DNA from 3 places in the Saccharothrix australiensis genome. Region 3 is predicted to be linked to each of the others. Evidence: riboswitches for the same ligand, from Rfam matches in the RefSeq annotation. Region 3 holds a riboswitch; each other region holds the start of a gene.
The links. A riboswitch is a leader RNA that binds a small molecule or an ion and turns the genes downstream of it on or off. The one in region 3 is predicted to bind glycine.
Positions count from the first base shown of each region.

Region 1: linked by a shared signal. The riboswitch ahead of gcvT (glycine cleavage system aminomethyltransferase GcvT) and the one ahead of gcvP (aminomethyl-transferring glycine dehydrogenase) in region 3 are both predicted to bind glycine.
Region 2: linked by a shared signal. The riboswitch ahead of gcvH (glycine cleavage system protein GcvH) and the one ahead of gcvP (aminomethyl-transferring glycine dehydrogenase) in region 3 are both predicted to bind glycine.

Region 1 is NZ_RBXO01000001.1:6,466,220-6,473,242, forward strand. It holds gene C8E97_RS27280 (S9 family peptidase) at 1-915, opposite strand, end outside; gene C8E97_RS27285 (hypothetical protein) at 1,357-1,815, shown strand; gene glyA (serine hydroxymethyltransferase) at 1,908-3,173, opposite strand; gene gcvT (glycine cleavage system aminomethyltransferase GcvT) at 3,183-4,283, opposite strand; glycine riboswitch at 4,391-4,476, opposite strand; glycine riboswitch at 4,478-4,565, opposite strand; gene C8E97_RS27300 (DUF3817 domain-containing protein) at 4,634-4,936, opposite strand; gene C8E97_RS27305 (hypothetical protein) at 4,959-5,315, opposite strand; gene C8E97_RS27310 (helix-turn-helix transcriptional regulator) at 5,783-6,271, opposite strand; gene C8E97_RS34955 (hypothetical protein) at 6,461-6,622, opposite strand.
Region 2 is NZ_RBXO01000001.1:7,183,382-7,190,404, reverse strand. It holds gene C8E97_RS30565 (ABC transporter ATP-binding protein) at 1-387, opposite strand, end outside; gene C8E97_RS30560 (ABC-2 transporter permease) at 476-1,351, opposite strand; gene C8E97_RS30555 (ABC transporter ATP-binding protein) at 1,351-2,604, opposite strand; gene C8E97_RS30550 (hypothetical protein) at 2,651-3,028, opposite strand; gene C8E97_RS30545 (hypothetical protein) at 3,030-3,212, opposite strand; gene ald (alanine dehydrogenase) at 3,646-4,752, opposite strand; glycine riboswitch at 5,020-5,111, shown strand; gene gcvH (glycine cleavage system protein GcvH) at 5,253-5,633, shown strand; gene C8E97_RS30530 (L-serine ammonia-lyase) at 5,639-7,003, shown strand.
Region 3 is NZ_RBXO01000001.1:6,183,317-6,190,339, forward strand. It holds gene C8E97_RS26090 (hypothetical protein) at 1-1,372, shown strand, start outside; gene gcvP (aminomethyl-transferring glycine dehydrogenase) at 1,437-4,325, opposite strand; glycine riboswitch at 4,487-4,577, opposite strand; gene C8E97_RS26100 (MerR family transcriptional regulator) at 4,654-5,220, opposite strand; gene C8E97_RS26105 (bifunctional nuclease family protein) at 5,789-6,262, opposite strand; gene ftsR (transcriptional regulator FtsR) at 6,406-7,023, opposite strand, start outside.

The sequences.
Region 1 (7,023 bases), 280 kb from region 3:
GGTGTCGTCGGCGACCACCTCGACCCCGTCCGGTCCCGCGGCGAGGACCTGGACGCGGCGCTGGTCGCGGGACTGCACCTGGAGCAGCGGGCGGCCGTGCGCGGACCAGTTCGCCGTCGTCAGGTACGGGAAGGCGGCGCGGTCCCACTCGACCGGCTCGCGGCCGCCGTCCAGGCCGAGCACGAAGACCTCGACGACCGCGTTGGCCGTGCCCGCCGCCGGGTAGGCGATCTCGGCGGCCGGCGTCGCCGGGTTGGCGGGGTCGGCGATGTGCCAGCGCGCCACCGGCGCGTTGTCCACCCGCGCGGCCAGCACGTGCTCGCCGTCCGGGGAGAACCAGTAGCCGCGGAAGCGGCTCATCTCCTCGGCCGCGATGAACTCGGCCAGGCCCCACGTGACGTCCGGCCCGTTCGGCTCGGCGAGCGCCCGGTCCTCGCCGGACTCCAGGTCCACGACGTGCAGCGCGCCGTTCGCGACGTACCCGACCCGGCGGCCGGTCGGGTCCGGCCGGGGGTCGACGACGCTGCCGCCGGCCGGCAGCTCGCGCACCGAGCCGGACGCCAGCTCGACCACGAACAGCCGCCCGGACAAGGCGAACGCGGCTCGCGTCACGTCGGTGTCCGTGGCGTACCCGACGATGCCCGCGGCCTGCTCGCGGGTGCGCTCGCGCCGCGCCCGCTCCTCCGGCGACAGGTCCTCCGGGTCGGTGAGCAGCGTGTTCGGGTCCACCAGCAGCCGCTCGGCGCCGGTGGCGGTGTCGAACGCCCACAGGCCGTTCGCCCGGCTCGTGGCCGCGGCGGTGCGCAGGAAGTACACGTGGCCGCCGTCGGGTGTGACGGTGAAGGTCCGCGGAGCCCCGAGGGTGAACCGCTGGGTGCGCGCGTGCTGGCGCGGGAAGGAGGTCTCGTTGCCCACGGGCACACCTTATGTCCTGGTCGCCGACGCCTCCACGAACGTCCTCCGGCGCGGTCGGCCGTCCGCGCGCCGCCGTCCGGATCGGCGTCCGCACGGGTGGACGTGCGCGTGGCCCCCGTCCGGCGTCCACACAGGACGCGTGGTCACGACGGCCCGGTCCGCCGGCGGGTCCCGCCCGTCGGATCGCGTCCCGGCGGGACGACGCGGCGCGCCGACCCCTCCCGACCAGGTCGCGGAGCGAGGCGACAGGCGGTGATGTCAGTCACTGACATCACTCGGATACAGGTTCCCCCGAAAACACGACATCGCCGCGGAGCCGACGCGCTGCCGCCTGAGGGTCCCGGCGCGCCCGACCCCTGTCCCGGACCCCGCGCCGAACCGGCCCTACGACGTGCGCGTGGTGGTCGGTACAGCGATCGACGGACCGAGGAGGAGTTGACCGTGATCCGACGCAACCGCATCGCCGTCGCCGTCGCGGGCGGCTTGGCGGCCGTGCTCGCGCTGGTCGTCTGGAATCCCGGCGCCGTGGGCGTGCGGGACGCGAGCACCGCGCGGACCGGTCCGGTGGACGCCGCCGCCCGCGCCGGCTACCCCGACGCCCCGGCCGCGCCTGCCGCCACGACCCCCGCCGGCCGCACCGCGCCGCGACCCGCCGCGCCCGAAACCGCCGCGCCGCGACCCGACGTGCCGGGAGCCGCGCGGCAACCCGCCGCGACCCGGTCCGGCGCGCCCGAACCCGCCGCCGCACCGGCCGAAGCACCCCCGGTGACGCTCGTGGCGAAGAGCGTGCCGAAGATGGGCGAGGTCGTGCCGGACGGCGCGGGCCGCACCCTGTACCGGTTCGACAAGGACTCCCTCGACCGGCGTGATCCCCCCGCCGGACCCCCTCGAACGGCGTGATCCCCCCGCCCGAAGGGCGATGCGCACCCCTCGAACGGCGTGGTCCCCCGGCTCGGTGCCGAGCCGGGGGACCACGCCTGCCGCGAGGAGCCTTACAGCGACGGGTACAGCGGGTGCTTGGCCGCCAGCACCTCGACCCGCGCGCGGAGGTCCGCCAGGTCCGGCGACGGCTGGAGCGCCGCCGCGATGATGTCGGCCACCTCGGTGAAGTCCGCCGCGCCGAACCCGCGCGTGGCCAGCGCGGGCGTGCCGATCCGCAGGCCCGAGGTCACCATCGGCGGGCGCGGGTCGTTCGGGACCGCGTTGCGGTTGACCGTGATGCCCACCTCGTGCAGGCGGTCCTCGGCCTGCTTGCCGTCCAGCTCGGAGTCCACCAGGTCGACCAGCACCAGGTGGACGTCCGTGCCGCCGGTCAGCACCTTCACGCCGGCCGCCGCCGCGTCGGGCCGCGACAGCCGGTCGGCGAGGATGCGCGCGCCCTCGACGGTGCGGCGCTGGCGGTCGGCGAACTCCGGCGACGCGGCGTGCTTGAACGCCACCGCCTTGCCCGCGATCACGTGCTCCAGCGGCCCGCCCTGCTGGCCGGGGAACACCGCCGAGTTGATCTTCTTGGCGAGGTCGGCGTCGTTGGTCAGGATCACGCCGCCGCGCGGGCCGCCCAGCGTCTTGTGCGTCGTCGTGGTGACGACGTGCGCGTGCGGCACCGGGCTCGGGTGCAGGCCGGCCGCGACCAGGCCCGCGAAGTGCGCCATGTCCACCATGAGGTAGGCGTCGACCGAGTCGGCGATCCGCCGGAACTCCGCGAAGTCCAGCTGCCGGGGGTAGGCCGACCAGCCCGCGACGATCAGCTTCGGCCGGTGCTCGGCGGCCAGCCGCTCCACCTCGGCCATGTCCACCCGACCGTCCACATCGGACACGTGGTACGGCACCACGTCGTACAGCTTGCCCGAGAAGTTGATCCGCATGCCGTGCGTGAGGTGCCCGCCGTGCGCCAGGTCCAGCCCGAGGATGGTGTCGCCGGGCTTGAGCAGGGCGAACATGGCGCACGCGTTGGCCTGCGCGCCCGAGTGCGGCTGCACGTTCGCGAACGCCGCCCCGAACAGCTCCTTCACCCGCGAGATCGCCAGTCGCTCGATGACGTCGACGTGCTCGCACCCGCCGTAGTAGCGCCGGCCGGGGTAGCCCTCGGCGTACTTGTTGGTCAGCACCGAGCCCTGCGCCTGGAGCACCGACACCGGGGTGAAGTTCTCGGAGGCGATCATCTCCAGGGTGCCCTGCTGCCGGCCGAGCTCGGCGGCGACGGCCTCGGCGACCTCCGGGTCGAACTCCGCGAGGGAGGTGTTGAAGTGCTCGGACATGTGGTCTCCCTACGAGTTGCGCTTGTAGAACGGCAGCGCGACGACTTCCACGGGCTCCTGCCTGCCCCGGATGTCGACGGCCAGCTCGGTGCCGGGCTCGGCGTGCGCGGGCGGCACGTAGGCCAGGGCCACGGAGTAGCCCAGCGTCGGCGACAGCGCGCCGCTGGTCACCTCCCCGATGACCGCGCCCGCCGCGTCCAGCACCGCGTAGCCGTGCCGGGGCGCGCGGCGGGACGTCGTCTTCAGGCCGACCAGGCGGGCGTCCACGCCCTGCTCCGCGACCGCCGCCAGGGCGTCCCGGCCGACGAAGTCCTCGGGCTTGTCCAGCTTCACGACCCGGCCCAGGTTCGCGTGGTACGGGGTGCGCGCGGCGGTCAGCTCGTTGCCGTACAGCGGCATCCCGGCCTCCAGGCGCAGCGTGTCGCGGCAGCCGAGGCCGGCGGGCTTGAGGTCGTGCGGCGCGCCCGCGGCCAGCAGCGCGCCCCACACGTGCGGCGCGTCGGCGGGCGCGAGGAACAGCTCGAACCCGTCCTCGCCGGTGTAGCCGGTGCGGGCGAGCAGCGCGGGCCTGCCCGCCACCTCGGTCGGGTAGGACGCGTAGTACTTCACCGCCGCGAGGTCGGTGCCGGTCAGGCCGGCCAGGATCGCGGTCGCCTTCGGGCCCTGCACGGCCAGCAGCGCGTAGTCGGCGGAGCGGTCCTCGACCGCGGCGTCGTAGCCCTTCGCCCGCGCGACCAGCTCCTCGTGCACCGCCGCCGCGTTCGACGCGTTCGCGACGACCAGGTACTCCTGCTCGCCGGTGCGGTAGACGATCAGGTCGTCGAGCACGCCGCCGTCGGCCGCGCAGATCATGGTGTAGCGGGCGCGGCCGACGCCGATCGCGGACGCGTGGCCGACCAGCGCGTGGTCCAGCGCGCGGCCCGCCTCCGGCCCGGTGAGCACGATCTCGCCCATGTGGGTCAGGTCGAACAGGCCCGCCGAGGTGCGCACGGCGTGGTGCTCGGCGAGTTCGCTGTCGTAGCGCAGCGGCATCCGCCAGCCCGCGAAGTCGGTGAACTGGGCGCCCAGCGCCTCGTGCTCGGCGTGCAGCGGCGTCCGGCGGGTTTCCACGGGGTCCTCCCTGGTGGCGGGCACGGCAGTGACGCCGACCTGGTCGGTCGGCCTGCCGCTACGAAGGATGACACGGTCCATCGGGAGACTCCTCGCCTGAGTGAGCCTCCCCCTCTGTCATGGGCCTGAGAGCTTCGCCGCGGTAGCGCGGCTTGCACCGTGGGCGAGGCGTGCTGCCTGCTTTCCAGAGTTGCCTTCGTCGGGCGGTAGCTGTGCCTGAGAGATTCCGGGGAGGAGTTGCTCCTTCGGCGCCCCTGGTGGGGACTCTCCCGCGCGACATCGACGGCCGTGTTCAGTTGGTACCGCCAGACGCTAGGCGGGCCCGGCGGGCGCGGTCAACCGGGAGCCGGTCACAGGGCGCGTTCCGCCCGGACGCTCTCGACGACCTTGCGCTCGGCGTAGAACGACACGAACGGGATGGTGCCCGCCAGCAGCACCAGCGCGGTGCCCTTGAGCGACCAGCGCGCCTTGAGCGCCAGGTCGACGGTGAGGACCAGGTAGATGGCGTAGAGGAACCCGTGGACGGGGCCGACGACCGCCATCATGCCGGGGTTGTCGCCGAGGTACTTGACGAACATGGCGACCACGAGCCCGAGCAGGCCGACACCGACCACGTAAGCCATGAACCGGAACCGGCCCAACGCACCGCTCATCGCCCTACCGACCTGCCTTCGCTCACCGCTGGTCCCGCGCGTGGAGTTCCCGGAGGTAGCGGTTGTACGCCGCCAGCTCGTCGTCCTCGTCGTCGTGCGCGGGTGTCCTGACGGCGTCCACGGTAACCACCCGCTCGGTGATCACCCGTTCCGGGGCGGCCGGCGCGGGTCCGGGCGCGGCGTCGCCCGCGTCGCGGCGGGCGGCGAGCCTGCGCATCCGCCACACCATGAACGCGGGGAACAGGCCGAACAGCGGCCACTGGAAGACGTACCCGAGGTTCTGCCACGTGCCGCCCGCCTCGGAGAACCGCTCCCACTGCCAGTAGGCCAGGCCGCAGCACACGACGAGCGACAGCAGGCACACGACCGCGATGGCCAGCGGTGTCCCGAGGCGGCGCGCGGTGGTGCGGGCCTCGACGTCACCGGCCTCGACGTCACCGGCCTCGACGTCACCGGCCTCGACGTCACCGGCCTCGACGTCACCGGTCCCGACGTCGCCGCCGCGGGCCGCGCTGGTGTGCGCCGCGAGGGTCTCGGCGACACCGGTCCCGGCGACACCGGTGCGGGTGGCGCGGGTCCCGGTGGCGCGGGTGTCGCCTGCGCGGGCGTCGGCCGCGCGGTCCGGCCTGGGCGCGTGCTCACCGCCGGCGGGGTCCCGGCCTGCCGGCGGGGCCTCGCGCGGGAGTGGTGGGGTGGACACGGCTCCCAGCGTACTTCGTGGCGCGCCGGGTGGCCGTCACCCGTCGGAAGGGGCTCCCGGCACAGGAGCCCGCCCTCCCGGTCTGGTGCTGGTCCTGCCCACGTCTCCGTGCGCACGTCGCGCCGCGAGCGGCGCGACGCCCGGACCTAGGCGACGCCGTCCCGGCGCTGCCGCTGCAACCTGGCCACGCACCAGGCCGCCGCACTGCCCCGACGCAGGTGCTGGAGCACCGTCATCGGCCCGAGCCGACGTCCCAGGTCGGCGGGCGTGAGCCCGGCCGCCCGGTAGTCGAGAGCGCGCTGGTCGAGCGGGCTGATGCCCGCGTCCCACCACAGCTCCGCCTCGGACAGGTCGCCCACCAGCTGCCAGTAGCTGGCGGCCGCCGCGAGCAGCACCTCGGGCACCTCGGGCGCCCGCTTCCGCATCGCCGCCACGTACGCCGGGTCAGCGGATTCGACCCGAACCAGTCCGCGCGACCCGCCGTTCGCCCGCTGCGAGGGGATGCCCGGCGCGGGCGGCGGGGCCTCGGCCAGCCACTCGTCCTTGATCCGGTTCACCTCTTGCAGCTCGGCGTCGTCCGAGCGCTCAGCCGCCCACTGCCGCAGCAGCTCGTCGACTCCGGAGTCCTCGACCATTCTGCCTCCTCGTCGGTCGAAGATCAGCCAATGCAGCGCACCGTATTAGCGGGTACCGACAACCGCTAGACCCCGGATTGTCAAAAACCCTGTTACCAGCGCGTTATAGCCCTCTTTCCACCCGGACGGTCCAACGCGGACGGCCGATCGTCACCGATGGTGACCGGGTCGGCGGGGCCGCGCGGCGCGCTAGCCGAAGAGGCTCCGGACGAACGTGATGATCGCCTCCGCGCCCTGGCGGAGCCAGCCGATGGCGGTCTTGACCGCGTCCGCGGACTGGTCGGGCTGGGTGATCAGGAGGAACAGCAGCAGCGCGACGACCGCCAGCGTCACCACCTTCTTGACGTTCACGAGTCCCTCTCCGTCCGTTCACAGGTGCCCGGCCGGCGGGCGTCGTGCCCACCGCGTCACGTGCCATGCTCCCTCATTCACCCGGACGATGACGGCAGGACGCGCCCTGATCCCACGGTCGGGCGGTGCGGCGAGCGCTGCGCCACGCACGGCCGGCGCGCTCAGTCACCCGAACGGACGATCAAGGACTCGGGGGCCCCGGCCGATGTCCAAGGTACGGGCCACTCGCCCACTCCCCCTCGCACGAGCACCGAGGTTCCGCCACATCGTCCGACTTCTCCGCACCTCGCGCCGGTCACCCACATGCGCCCGACCCACGCACCGAGCGTCATCGGGTCGACACCGGCCGTCCCCTTTATTCACCGCGCGCCCCCGGCGATTTAACGCGGCCATTTTCCGGT
Region 2 (7,023 bases), 1.0 Mb from region 3:
GCGCAGCGCGTCCTGCTTGGGCCCGTCCAGCCGCTGCACCGCGCCGAACACCGCCTGCCGCAGGTCGTGCTGCACGTCGACGGCGAGCCGCCCGCCCAGGTACCGGCGCACGAACGCGGTGCCGAACGTCAGCAGCTCCAAGCCGACCAGGACGACCGCGAGCACGGCGAGGCGATCGGTGCGCCCGGCCACCGCGTCGTCCACGGCGACCTTGATCAGCAACGGCGAGAACGCCTGGAGCCCGACCCCGACGACGGCGGCCAGCACCGACCACACCACCAGCGACCGGTGCCGCCAGCACGCCGCCGACAGCCGGCGGATCCAACCCGTGTTGGATTGCCGCTGCTCCGCAGACGGCGGCTCGGCCGCCTGGAGTCGGCTCAGCACGCCTGATTTCCCGCCGACCGGACAGCGTGATCCGCGGGAAATGAGGCGTGACGAGCCGACGCGGCCTCGCGATGCGACATCGGAGTTCTCAGGTGATGTCCTTGCGTTGGGTCGCGGCCCAGCCGCCCAGGAAGAACAGGGCCGTCCAGGTCAGGAAGATCAGGCCGCTCAGCCACCAGTCGAACGCGCCCAGCGCGCCGGCGATCGCCCGCAGCACGTCCTCCAGCTCGTCCGGCACCACGCCGGCCGTGGACAGGAACAGCGACGACGCCACCGAGCCGGTCAGGCCGTTCACCGAACCGTTGGGCAGGAAGCCGATCAGCTCCGGCAGGCTCTGCGTGCTGAGCACGAGCTGGATGCCGTTCTCCAGGATCAGCATGTAGAGCACCAGCACCACGGTGGTCCCGACCGGGCTGGGCATGAGCGCGCCGACGCCGACGCCGAACATCGTCATCAGGATCGACGACAGCACGCCGACGCCTGCCATCGCCAGCCAACCCGTCGCGTCCGGCAGCGCGCTGGAGTCGGACGTGATCACGATGCCGATGCTCACCGCGGCCACGATCGCCAAGCCGTAGATCGCGCCCCACAGGACGTACACGATCAGCTTGGCGCTCAGCGCGGACACGCGGTTCGGCGCGGTCAGGAAGGTCGTGGTGATGGTCTTGCGGCTGATCTCGTTCGAGATCGCCAGCCCGCCGAAGATCATCGGGAAGATGGTCGCGATGTTGATGCTGCGCGCCATCCCGAACACGGCGACCTGCCACTGCGACGGGTCGATGCCCAGGAGCCTGGTCAGCTCCTCGGCGTCCGCGCTGCCGACCGCGTCCATGATGTTCTTGCCGATGAACCCGGTGCCCAGCGCCCAGCCGAGGGCGATCAGCACGGTCGGGATCATCAGGCCCCACCACAGGCCCGTGGTGGTCGTCTTGCGGAACTCCGACTTGATCAGGTTGCCCAACATCACGCGCCACCCCCGAGACCGCCCTGGCCCTGCCCCTGCTGGTAACCCGACGGCGGGTCCTGGTAGCCCGACGGCGGGTCCTGGTAGCCGGGCGGCGGCGTGGGCTGCTGGAACTGCCCCGGCGGGTACGGGCCGGCCTGGAACTGCCCCGGCGGGTACTGGCCGGGCGGCGTGGGCGGCGGGAACTGGCCGGGTTGCGGCTGGTAGGCGGCCTGCTGCGGGAAGCCCTGCGGTGGCGAGCCCTGGTAGCCGGGTGGTGGCTGGTAGCCGGGTTGCTGCTGGTAGTCCTGCGGTGGCGCGTAGTAGCCGGTGCCCTGCGGGCCCGCGTACTGGTTCGGCCCGGACGCCGTGTACTGGCCGTTGGTGAGCTGGAAGAACAGCTGCTCCAGGTCGGCCTTCTCCTCCTGGATGCCGTAGATCGACACGCCTGCCTTGAGCGCCAGGTCGGCGACCTGCCTGGCCTCCACCCCGGTGACCGCGATCCGACCGTCCGGCACCTGCTCGATCGTCGTGACGCCCTCCGCCTGCAACGCCGCCACCAGCGCGGACGTGTCGGACGGCTGCACGAGGACGCGGCTGCGCTGCGAATCGCGCAGGTTGTCCAGCGGCCCGTAGTACATGGTCTGGCCGCGCGACACGATCACCACCTGGTCCACGGTCTGCTCCACCTCGGCCAGCAGGTGGCTGGAGATGAGCACGGTGCGCCCGCTGCGCGCGTAGGACTGGAGGAACGTCCGCAGCCACGCGATGCCCTCGGGGTCCAGGCCGTTCGACGGCTCGTCCAGCACCAGCACCTGCGGGTCGCCGAGCAGGGCGGTGGCGAGCGCCAGGCGCTGCTTCATGCCCAGCGAGAACCCGCCCGTCCGGCGGTCGCCCGCCGCGCCCAGCCCGACCAGGTGCAGCACCTGGTCGGCCCGCGCGTCCGGCACGCCGATGGCCGCCGCGTACACCCGGAGGTGGTTGCGCGCCGAGCGCTTGGGGTGGAAGCCCTGCGCCTCCAGCACCGCGCCGACCACCCGCGCCGGGTTGCCGAGCTGGTGGAACGGCCTGCCGTTGATCAGGCCGATGCCGGCCGTGGGCGTCACCAGGCCGAGCAACATGCGCAGCGTCGTCGTCTTGCCCGCGCCGTTGGGGCCGAGGAAGCCGGTCACCGACCCCGGTTCCACCGTGAAGCTGAGATTCTGCACCGCTGCGACCGGACCGAACTGCTTGGTCAAGTTCTGCACCACGATGCGGCCACTGCCGTCGTGCACGCGTCCCTCCCGAATGTTCTTCGGGAGCCATCCTGCCTTAGGAGGGTCAGTCGGGTAGGGCGTGCCGTGGTTTCGAGGCCACCGGCGGCAGCTCGGTGGTCGTCTCCGCGTCGCGCGCGCGGGAGAACGGGCTGCGCAGCGGACGCCGCCGCTCGCGGTGCGGCAGCCCTTCGCCGATGAGGTGCTGGTGCGCCATCGTCCACACCTGGCAGGGCCACTTCTTGTGCCGCAGCACGCCGGGGCAGGCGCCGCAGCGGCCGTCGGGGTCGGGCTGGTGCACGGTGAGCAGCAGCCGCCAGCCGTCGGCGAGCCGGTTGATCTCCGCGCGGGCCAGCGGCACCAGCGCCTCGGCCGCGCCCCGTTCGGCCACCTCCTCCAGTTGGGTGAGCCGGTGCAGCACCGCGGCGCGCAGGGTCTCGTCCACGTCACATCCTGTCGGCGGCTTGGTCCAGCAGGCGGTGCAGCCTGCGGGTCTGCGTGACGGACATCACAGCCGACTCGCCGGGTGGCGAGACCAGCAGCACCCGGTCCTCCTCGACCAGCACCGTCATCGACCGGTCCCGCCCGAACGGGTCGTGACAGTCGATCCACCCCTGCGGTTCAGCCATGTGCGCTCCGATCGGAGGGTCGCGGCGGCGCGTGGGCAACGCCACGCGGTGTGGGCGGACCCGCGGCGCCGTGGTGTCCGTCCGCCTTGTCCATCGGCCGACCGGGGGTCGTGACTTACCCGTTACGCGACGAATTCACTCGTTTGCTTGAGGCGGGACACGCACGGTGGTCCGCAAGGTGGAGAAATGTGAGTCAGATGGGCGGGGCGGCTGGGCACGGCACCCCGTTCCCGGCTAGGATTGGCGGTGCGGCCCGCTCCCAGTGACCCCCAGGCTGGTTGAGCGGGCCGCCTTTCTGCGTCCGGGGCCTGGTCCCGACCTGCTCCGCACCGGTCCCACCCGGTCCGAAGTGGCCGGCGGACCGGCGTCGGCCCGGCCCGGACGTGCGCGAAGGGGCGCCCACCGTGGTGGACGCCCCTCCCGAGGTCCGATCTCAGAGGTCGATCGGGGTGTGCGCGAGGCCGTGCGCCTCCGCGACCGGCTGGTTGGTCAGCAGGCCGTCGTGGACGTTCAGGCCCAGCGCGAGCGACTTGTCCGCGCGCAGCGCCGCCTCCCAGCCCTTGTCGGCCAGCGCCACGGCGTAGGGCAGGGTCACGTTCGTCAACGCGTAGGTGGACGTGCGCGGCACCGCGCCCGGCATGTTCGCGACGCAGTAGAAGACCGACTCGTGCACCTGGTAGGTCGGGTCGGCGTGCGTGGTCGGTCGGGAGTCGGCGAAGCAGCCGCCCTGGTCGATCGCGATGTCCACCAGCACCGAACCGGGCTTCATCCGCGCCACCAGCTCGTTGCTGACCAGCTTGGGCGCCTTCGCGCCGGGCACCAGCACCGCGCCGATGACCAGGTCGGCCTCGCGCACGGCCTGCTCGACCGAGAAGCGGTTGGACGTGACGGTGCGCAGCTGCCCCCGGTAGAGGGCGTCGATGTGGCGCAGCCGGTCGACGTTGGTGTCCAGGATCTCGACGTCCGCGCCCAGGCCGGCGGCGATGGTGGCCGCGTTCAGGCCCGCGACGCCGCCGCCGATCACGACCACCCGCGCCGGGTGCACGCCGGGCACGCCGCCGGGCAGCACGCCCCGGCCGCCGGACGGCTTCATCAGCGAGAACGCGCCGACCTGGGGCGCGAGCCTGCCCGCGACCTCGGACATCGGGGCCAGCAGCGGCAGCGCGCCGCTCGGCGCCTGCACGGTCTCGTAGGCGATCGCGGTGGTGCCCGAGTCGAGCAGCGCCTGCGTCAACGGCTGGTCGGCGGCCAGGTGCAGGTAGGTGAACAGGGTCTGGCCCTTGCGCAGCAGCGGGTACTCGCGCGCGATCGGCTCCTTGACCTTGAGCACCAGGTCGCCCTCGCCCCACACCTCCTCGGCGGTGGCCAGGACCTTCGCGCCGGCGGCCAGGTACTCGTCGTCGGTGATGGCCGACCCGAGACCCGCGCCCGCCTCGACGTACACGTCGTGGCCGCGCTGGGTCAGCTCGTGGGCGCCCGCCGGGGTCAGCGCGACGCGGTATTCGTGGTTCTTGATCTCGCGAGGTACTGAGATCCGCACGGTGGGGCTCCTTCAGCCGTTGTTACGCCCAAAGGTCCGGTACCGCCATCCGGCTGTCATCGTGCGGGCGGTACGAACCGCCACCCGCGCGGTTGTGCCGCCGGCACAACCGGTGCTGCCCGAACGGACAACCGGGCCCCACCCGAACGGACAACCGGACCTGTCCGCGGCGACCGTCCGGGCGCGCGTTGACACCCGTCGTGCCGGGGACTTAGCGTGCTCGCGTTCGCCCAACTCAACATCGGCCGCGGTGCCCCGTGCGGCACCGGAACCCGGGCGGGAGAGCCTCCAGCGTCGTTGGAGCGCCGAAGGAGCAAGCACCCCGCACACTCTCAGGCAACGAGAACCGCTCGGGCGAGGCGACTCTGGAAAGCGTGCTCGCGCGCACCCACGGTGCAAGCCGGACCGATCGACGGCACGACCGTCGTGACGCCGGCGAAGCTCTCAGGTCCCAGGACAGAGAGGGGGACCTGGACCGCGTGGACCGAGGAGCTGACGACGTGAACCTTCCGGACAACCTGCTGTACACCCCCGAGCACGAGTGGGTCGACTGGGCGCCGGGTACCCAGGACCCCGTGGCGATCGGCATCACGTCCTACGCGGCGGAATCCCTCGGCGACATCGTCTTCGTGCAGCTGCCCGCCGTCGGCGACCGCGTGAAGTCCGGCGACGTGTGCGGCGAGCTGGAGTCGACCAAGTCGGTGAGCGACCTGTACGCGCCGGTCAGCGGCGAGGTCGTGGAGGTCAACACGGCCGCCGTCGACGACCCGTCGCTGATCAACAACGACCCGTACGGCGGTGGCTGGCTGTTCAAGGTCGCCGTGGAGGACGCCTCCGGCCTGCTGACCGCCGCGAAGTACGCGGAACTGACCGGGGACTGAGCGCCGTGGCCATCAGCGTCTTCGACCTGTTCTCCGTCGGCATCGGGCCGTCCAGCTCGCACACGGTCGGCCCGATGCGCGCGGCGACGATGTTCGTGGCGCGGTTGGGCCATCGCGTGCGGGAGGTCGACCGGGTGCACGTCCAGCTGTTCGGCTCGCTGGGCGCGACGGGCCACGGGCACGGCAGCCCCAAGGCCGTGCTGCTGGGCCTGGAGGGGCACCGGCCGGAGGACGTCGACCCGGCGGTCGCCGACACGCGCGTGGCCGAGATCCGCGCGACGAGCCGGCTGCTGCTGGGCGGCGTGCGGGAGATCCCGTTCACCGAGGACACCGACCTGGTGATGCACCGCCGCAAGTCGCTCCCGCTGCACCCCAACGGCATGAGCTTCGCCGCCTACCGGGGCGACGAGGTGGTCGACGAGGCCGTGTACTACTCGGTCGGCGGCGGGTTCGTGGTGGACGAGACGGCGACCGGCGCGGACCGGATCAAAGCGGACGAGACCAGGGTCGCGCACCCGTTCAAGACCGGTGACGAGCTGCTGGCGCGCACCCGCGAGACCGGGCTGTCCATCAGCGAGGTCATGCTGGCCAACGAGACGTCGTGGCGGTCCGAGGCGGAGGTGCGGTCCGGGCTGCTGCACATCTGGGCGGTGATGCAGGAGTGCGTCGACCGCGGCTGCTCGCAGACCGGTGTGCTGCCGGGCGGTCTGAAGGTGCGGCGGCGGGCGGCCGAGATGCGGCAGCGGCTGGCGTCCGAGCACTACGCCACCGACCCGCTGCGCGTCATGGACTGGGTGACGCTGTTCGCGCTGGCGGTCAACGAGGAGAACGCCGCGGGCGGCCGGGTCGTGACCGCGCCGACGAACGGCGCGGCCGGCATCGTCCCGGCGGTGCTGCACTACTACACCCGGTTCGTGCCGGGCGCGTCGGACGAGGGCGTGGTGCGGTTCCTGCTGACCGCGGGCGCGGTCGGCGTGCTGTTCAAGGAGAACGCGTCGATCTCCGGCGCGGAGGTCGGGTGCCAGGGCGAGGTGGGTTCGGCGTGCTCGATGGCGGCCGGCGGCCTGGCCGAGGTGCTGGGCGGCTCGCCGGAACAGGTCGAGAACGCCGCCGAGATCGCGATGGAGCACAACCTCGGGCTGACGTGCGACCCGATCGGCGGGCTCGTGCAGATCCCGTGCATCGAGCGGAACGCGCTGGCGTCGATCAAGGCCATCACCGCGGCCCGGATGGCGCTGCGCGGTGACGGCTCCCACTTCGTGTCCCTGGACAAGGTCATCAAGACCATGCGGGAGACCGGCAAGGACATGAAGGTCAAGTACAAGGAGACGGCACGCGGCGGTCTTGCGGTGAACGTGATCGAGTGCTGAGGGGGAGTGGCGAGGGAGTA
Region 3 (7,023 bases):
CACCCTCGGCGGGCTGACGACCGGCGACGCCGCCGAGCACGCCCTCGACGAGGCCATCCGCGGCTACCGGCGGCTCTCGGCGGTCAACCCGCTGCCGCACGAGCGGCGACTGCTGTCCGCCGTGGCCGCGCTGGCGGCGCTGCGACCGGACGCCCGGCGGTGGCGGCCGCGCGACGGCCGCTCACCCGACACCGACGCCCTGTTCAACCGCGGTGTCCGGGCCGCGCGGGCCGGCCGGCCGCGCCGGGCCCGCCGCCACTACCTGCGGGCCGCCCGCGCCGGCCACGCCTACGCCATGGTCAACCTGGGGCACCTCGGCCCGCCCGCCGCCGCCGAGCGCTGGTGGCGCGCCGCCGTCGACCGCGGCGTCACGTCCGCGCTGCTCCTCCTCGGCGCGCTGTGCGAGGAGCAGGGCAGGCTCGCCGAGGCGAAGGACTGGTACCACCGCGGCGCGCTGGCCGGCGCGCCCGACGCGATGGTCCGGCTCGCCCGGCTCCTCGCCGCCGGGGGCGACGACGTCGCCGCACAGGGCTGGTTCGAGGCCGTCGCCGCGACGGGCGACGTCGCGGGCGACCACGGCCTCGGCGCCCTCCTCCTCGACCAGGGCACCCCCGACCGGGCCGAACCGCACCTGACCAGGGCCGCCGAGTTCGGCCACCTCGACGCGGCGGTGCTGCTCGGCGACCTCCTCGCCCGCCGGGGCGACGGGGAGCGGGCCCGCCACTGGTACCGGCGGGCCGCCGCCGCGGGCCACGAGGACGCCCGGCGGCGCCTGGCCGGCGCGCCGCCACCGCCACCGCCGCCCGACCGGCACCCGGTGGTCGGCGCGGCGCGGGAGCTGGACATCCCGGCGTTCGAGGTCAGCGGCGTCGGCGCGGTCGACCTGGCCGCCGCGCTGCTGGACCGGCACGCCGACGAGCTGGTGGCGGCCGGCGACCTGGCCGGCGCGCGCGACGTCTACCTGGAGGAAGCCCGCCGCCACCGCGTCCTGCTCGCCGGGCGGGCCGTACCGGTCAGCCCGCGGATGGCGGACGCGCTCACCTTCCACCTCGCCACGGCGCTGACCCGCGCGGGTTCGCTGGCGGGCAGGCTGCGCTCACCGGCCGCGCTGGAGCACACCGCCGAGGGGCTGGCCCTGTTCCGCGGGCTCGGCGACGCGGACCTGCGCGTGCGGTCGTCGCTGGCGCAGTGCCTGCGCATCTACGCGGCGGTGCGGATCGCCCGCGGCGCCGAGTGGGACGAGGCGTGCGCGGCGGCCCGCGAATCCGTCGACCTGCTCACCGCGCTCGCCGACGAGGCCCCCGACGCGTTCACCCGCGAGGCCGACCTCTCCCGGCAGACCCTCGCCCTGTGCCTGGAACACCGCCCGTAGCCGACCGCGCCCGCGTGCTGGGGACGCCACCCGCGGGCGACGTCCCCGGCGCACCGCGAACGGCTCAGCTCCCGAAGGCGGACACCGGCGGGCACGAGCACACCAGGTTCCGGTCGCCCTTGGCGCCGTCGATGCGCCGCACCGGCGGCCAGACCTTCGGCGCGGACGTCCCCGCCGGGAACACCGCGACCTCCCGGCTGTACGGGTGGTCCCACTCGCCGGTCACCGACGCGGCCGTGTGCGGCGCGTTGCGCAGCGGGTTGTCGTCCACCGGCCACTCGCCCGACCCGACCCGGTCGATCTCGCCCTTGATCGCGATCATCGCGTCGATGAACCGGTCGATCTCGGCGAGGTCCTCGCTCTCCGTCGGCTCGACCATCAGCGTGCCCGCCACCGGGAACGACATGGTCGGCGCGTGCAGGCCGTAGTCGGCGAGCCGCTTGGCCACGTCGTCCACGGTCACGCCGGTCGCCTTGGTGATGGCCCGCAGGTCCAGGATGCACTCGTGGGCCACGAACCCGCCCTCGCCGGTGTAGAGGACCGGGAAGTGCTCGTCCAGCCGCCGCGCCACGTAGTTCGCCGCCGCCACCGCCGTCAGCGTCGCCCGGCGCAGGCCGTCGCCGCCCATCATCCGCACGTAGGCCCACGAGATCGGCAGGATCGACGCCGAACCCCACGGCGCGGCGCTGATCGGGCCGACCCCGGTCGCCGGGCCCGCCGACGGCTGGAGCGGGTGGTTGGGCAGGAACGGCGCGAGGTGCGCGCGCACGCCGATCGGGCCGACACCGGGGCCGCCGCCGCCGTGCGGGATGCAGAACGTCTTGTGCAGGTTCAGGTGCGACACGTCCGAGCCGAACTTGCCGTATCGGGCGAGGCCGATCAGCGCGTTGAGGTTCGCGCCGTCCACGTACACCTGGCCGCCCGCGTCGTGCACCAGCCCGCACACCTCGCGCACGGTGTCCTCGTACACGCCGTGCGTCGACGGGTAGGTGATCATGATCGCGGCGAGGTCGTCGCGGTGCGCCCCGACCGTCTCGCGCAGGTGGTCCAGGTCGACGTTGCCCCGGTCGTCGCACTTCACCACGACGACCTTCATGCCCGCCATCACCGCCGACGCGGCGTTCGTGCCGTGCGCGGACGACGGGATCAGGCACACGTCGCGGTGCGCCTCGCCCCGCGACCGGTGGTAGGCGCGGATCGCCAGCAGGCCCGCGAACTCGCCCTGGCTGCCCGCGTTGGGCTGCAACGACACCGCGTCGTACCCGGTGACCTCGGCCAGCCACGCCTCCAGGTCCCGCACCAGCGACAGCAGGCCGGCCGCGTCCTCGGCGGGCGCGAACGGGTGCAGCTCGGCGAACTCCGGCCACGTCACCGGCTCCATCTCGGCCGTGGCGTTGAGCTTCATGGTGCACGAGCCGAGCGGGATCATGCTGCGGTCCAGCGCCACGTCCTTGTCCGACAGCGCCCGCAGGTAGCGCAGCAGGGCCGTCTCGGAGCGGTGCGCGTGGAACACCGGGTGGGTCAGGTAGTCCGAGGTGCGGCGCAGGTCCGCCGGGATGCCGTCGGCCGTGTCGGCGTCCAGCCCGTCGACGTCGGACACCGTCACCCCGAACGCCTTCCACACCGCCGACAGGTCGTCGCGCGTCGTGGTCTCGTCGCACGCGATCGAGACGACGTCCGCGTCCACCTGCCACAGGTTCACGCCCAGGTCGCGGGCGGCGGCCACGACCTCGGCGGCCCGGCCCTCGACCCGTGCCCGCACGGTGTCGAAGAAGTCGCCGTGCACGACCTCGACGCCGCCCTCGCACAGCCCGGCGGCCAGCACGGTCGCCATGCGGTGCGCGCGGGTCGCGATCGCCGCCAGCCCCTCCGGCCCGTGGTACACCGCGTACATCGACGCCATCACCGCGAGCAGCACCTGGGCGGTGCAGATGTTGCTGGTCGCCTTCTCCCGGCGGATGTGCTGCTCACGCGTCTGCAACGCGAGCCGGTAGGCGGGCGAGCCGTCCGCGTCCACCGACACGCCGACGAGCCTGCCCGGCAGCTGCCGCTCCAGCCCCTGCCGCACCGCCATGTACCCGGCGTGCGGCCCGCCGAACCCCATCGGCACGCCGAACCGCTGGCTCGTGCCCACCACGACGTCCGCGCCGATCTCGCCGGGCGGGCGCAGCAGCGTCAACGCCAGCAGGTCCGCCGCGACGACGACCTGCGCGCCGGCCGCGTGGATCTCCTCGACCAGCGCCGCCTGGTCCCGGACCACGCCGGACGCGCCGGGGTAGGACAGCAGGACGCCGAAGAAGTCGCCGCCCAGCCCCAGCCCCTCCAGGCCCTGCGACAGGTCGGCGGTGACCACCTCGATGCCCAGCGGCTCGGCGCGGGTCCCGATCACGGCCAGCGTCTGCGGCAGCGTGTCGACGTCCACCACGAACCGGTTCGACCTGTGCCTGCCCGCCCGGCGGACCAGCGTCATCGCCTCGGCGGCGGCCGTCGACTCGTCCAGCATGGACGCGTTGGCCAGCGGCAGGCCCGTCAGGTCGGCCACCGCGGTCTGGAAGTTCAGCAACGCCTCCAGCCGCCCCTGCGAGATCTCCGGCTGGTACGGCGTGTACGCCGTGTACCAGGCCGGGTTCTCCAGCACGTTGCGGCGGATCACCGGCGGCGTGACGGTGCCGTGGTAGCCCAGGCCGATCATCTGCTTGAGCGGGCGGTTGCGGGACGCCAGCGCGCGCAGCTCGGCCAGCGCCTCGGTCTCGGTGGCCGGCGCGGGCAGGCCCAGCACCAGGTCCCGCTCGCGGATCGACTCCGGCACGGCGCGCTGCGCCAACTCCTCCAACGACCCGACGCCGATGACGTCGAGGATCCGCGCCAACTCGGCGGGTCGGGGACCGACGTGGCGGTCGGCGAACGGCGTGCCGTGCTCAAGAGCAGCGAGGGGGATGCGGTCCTGCGTCATTGATACGCCTCCGGGGCCGGGCCGTTTCCTTCTGCGGAAACACTGGTGCCGTTGCCCTCCCCCTCTGTCTTCCGCCCGAACCGGGCGCCTGAGAGCTTCACCCGGCGTGCGGGCTTGCACCGTCGGCGGGGTCGGTGGCCCGACCCGCTTTCCAGAGGCGTCTCACCCGCGCGGTCCTTGCGCCTGAGAGGTTCCGGGGAGGATTTGCTCCTTCGGCGCCGAGACGGACTCGGACTCTCCCGCACGGGATAAAGCGACTACCCGCGAATGGTACCCGGCGGGCCGGACCGCGAAGCCGCGGAGGCGACGCGGATCTCAGGCGGGCGCGTCACCCGATGGCCCTGGTGCGCCGCCGCCGCGACAGCTCGTCGTTGGGCGCCTCGTCGACCTCCAGGCCGTCCGCGCGCTCGGCGGGGAACTCGTGGATCGTGCCGCTGATCTCCCGCATGGCGCCGCTGACCGCGATCCCGAACACCCCCTGCCCGCCCTGCAACAGGTCGACGACCTCCTCCGGCGAGGTGCACTCGTAGACCGTCGTGCCGTCGCTGAACAACGTGATGCGCGCCAGGTCCTGCACCCCGCGCCGCCGCAGGTGGTCGACGGCGACCCGGATGTTCTGCAACGAGACCCCGGTGTCCAGCAACCGCTTGACGACCTTCAGGACGAGGATGTCCTTGAACGAGTACAGCCGCTGGCTGCCGGACCCGTGCGCGCTCCTTATGGTCGGGTTGACCAGTCCGGTGCGGGCCCAGTAGTCGAGCTGGCGGTAGGTGATGCCGGCGATCTGGCACGCGGCGGGCCCCCGGTAGCCGACGAGTTCGTCCGGCAGCGAGGAGTCCGGGAACAGCTCACCCTGTTCGCCGGTCCCGGCCCGGATGGGCGCTTCCTCGACCACGCCTGCCTCCCCTCGGTCCGGCTGCACAGCCGGCGACCAACGTGAAGCCGCCAGCGGTGCTCGAATCACACCGTGGCAATTCACCTGAGTTCGACGGTAAGACCGCCTAGGGGGCAGGTCAACGCGACGCGCTGAGCGTGTCGCACCTCAACCTCAACCTGAGGTTGAGAGAGTCGGCCGATGTAAGCCATTCGGGTGACGTTTAGTGATCGTTTAGCGCAACACCACTGACGTTGTGTAATCCAGAGGTGTGACACCGGGGGGTGGCACGCGGGGCTGATCCACAACGCACCGCACACGCCACGGGGGGCCGCTCCACTTCGCGGATGGACCGGCACCCCGTGGTCCCCGCTCCGTCACCCACCCACACCACTGCCGCGCCAGGCGCCCCGCCGGCAACACGCCCTCGGCGCGCCGCGCGCCGCCCGCGCAGACCTCCGGCTCCGTGTTCTCCCCGTATGGCCTGCCCGTCCGGCGAGGACGCTTTTACGCTTCGACACCCTGCCGCACCGAACCCTCACCGGGCCGCGATACCGACCTCACGCGGCCGAGCCCGGCAGCCCCGGCCTCACGTGTCCGCGCCGCGGAAGTCCTCCGGCGACACCGAGTCGAGGAACTCGCGGAACTTCTCGACCTCGTCCTCCTGCTCGTCCGGGATGATCAGGCCGGCTTCCGCCAGCACGGCTTCCTCGGCGTGGATCGGCACCCCGATCCGCAGGGCCAGCGCGACCGAGTCGCTGGGCCTGGCCGACACCCGGACGTCACCGTCGAACACGAGCTCGGCGAAGTAGGTGCCCTCCTGGAGGTCCGTGATCCGGACCTGCTCCAGCTGCCGCCCCAACGCCCCGATCACGTCCTTGAGCAGGTCGTGGGTCAACGGCCGCGCGGGCCGGACGCCTTGTTGCTCCAGGGCGATGGCGGTGGCCTCGACCGACCCGATCCAGATCGGCAGGTAGCGCTCCCCCTCGGTTTCGCGCAGCAGCAGGATCGGCTGGTTGGCGGGCAGTTCCACCCGCACGCCCACGACGCGCATCTCGCTCATCGGGTCTCGCCTCCCTCAGCGCGCTGAAATTCTGGCGTCCCCGTTCCGAACGAGGATCTCCCATCTCCAGTTTCGACGCTACCCGCCAAGCGGGCTCTGTGCGCAACCACCGGGTACCACCGGATCACAATGCGGACACGGCTTCACCTGGGCGAAACCCGACCACCTGCGACGTCGCGGAGGCCCGTCTTCACCAGCAGTGTGTGCAGCGTTACGGAAAGCGCGGCGACTTCACGCGCGACCTCGTCCGCGCCCGCCCGGTGCGGGACGACCTGGTCGACCAGCCCCACGACGCGGTCGGCGGCGGCCCGGAACGCGCGCAGGTGGCGCGGTTCGAGCCCGCGCTCGGTCATGGCCCGGACGGTGAGGGCGACCTGGACCGCGTCCTGGTCGTAGACACCGGCCCTGATCAGGCCGGCCCGCTCCACCTCGGCGAGCACCGACGGGTCGAGCCCGGACCGGGCCAGCAGCTCCTCCCGGCTGATCCGGGACCCGGCCGGCGCCGCGAACCGGGCCGCGCACTGGTCCGCGAACAACCCCGCCGGGAACGACGACTGCCCCGCCGGCGGCTCCACGACCTGCCTCATCGGGGACACACCACCGACACCGGCACGGACGCCACCGGCCGCCACACCACCGACCGCCGACGCACCACCGGCCACCGCGGCGCCATCGACCACCGCGCCGTCGACCGCCACACCGTCCGCAGCCGCACCGAGCGCCGACGCACCGACCGCGGCCGCACCACCGGCAGCCACCCC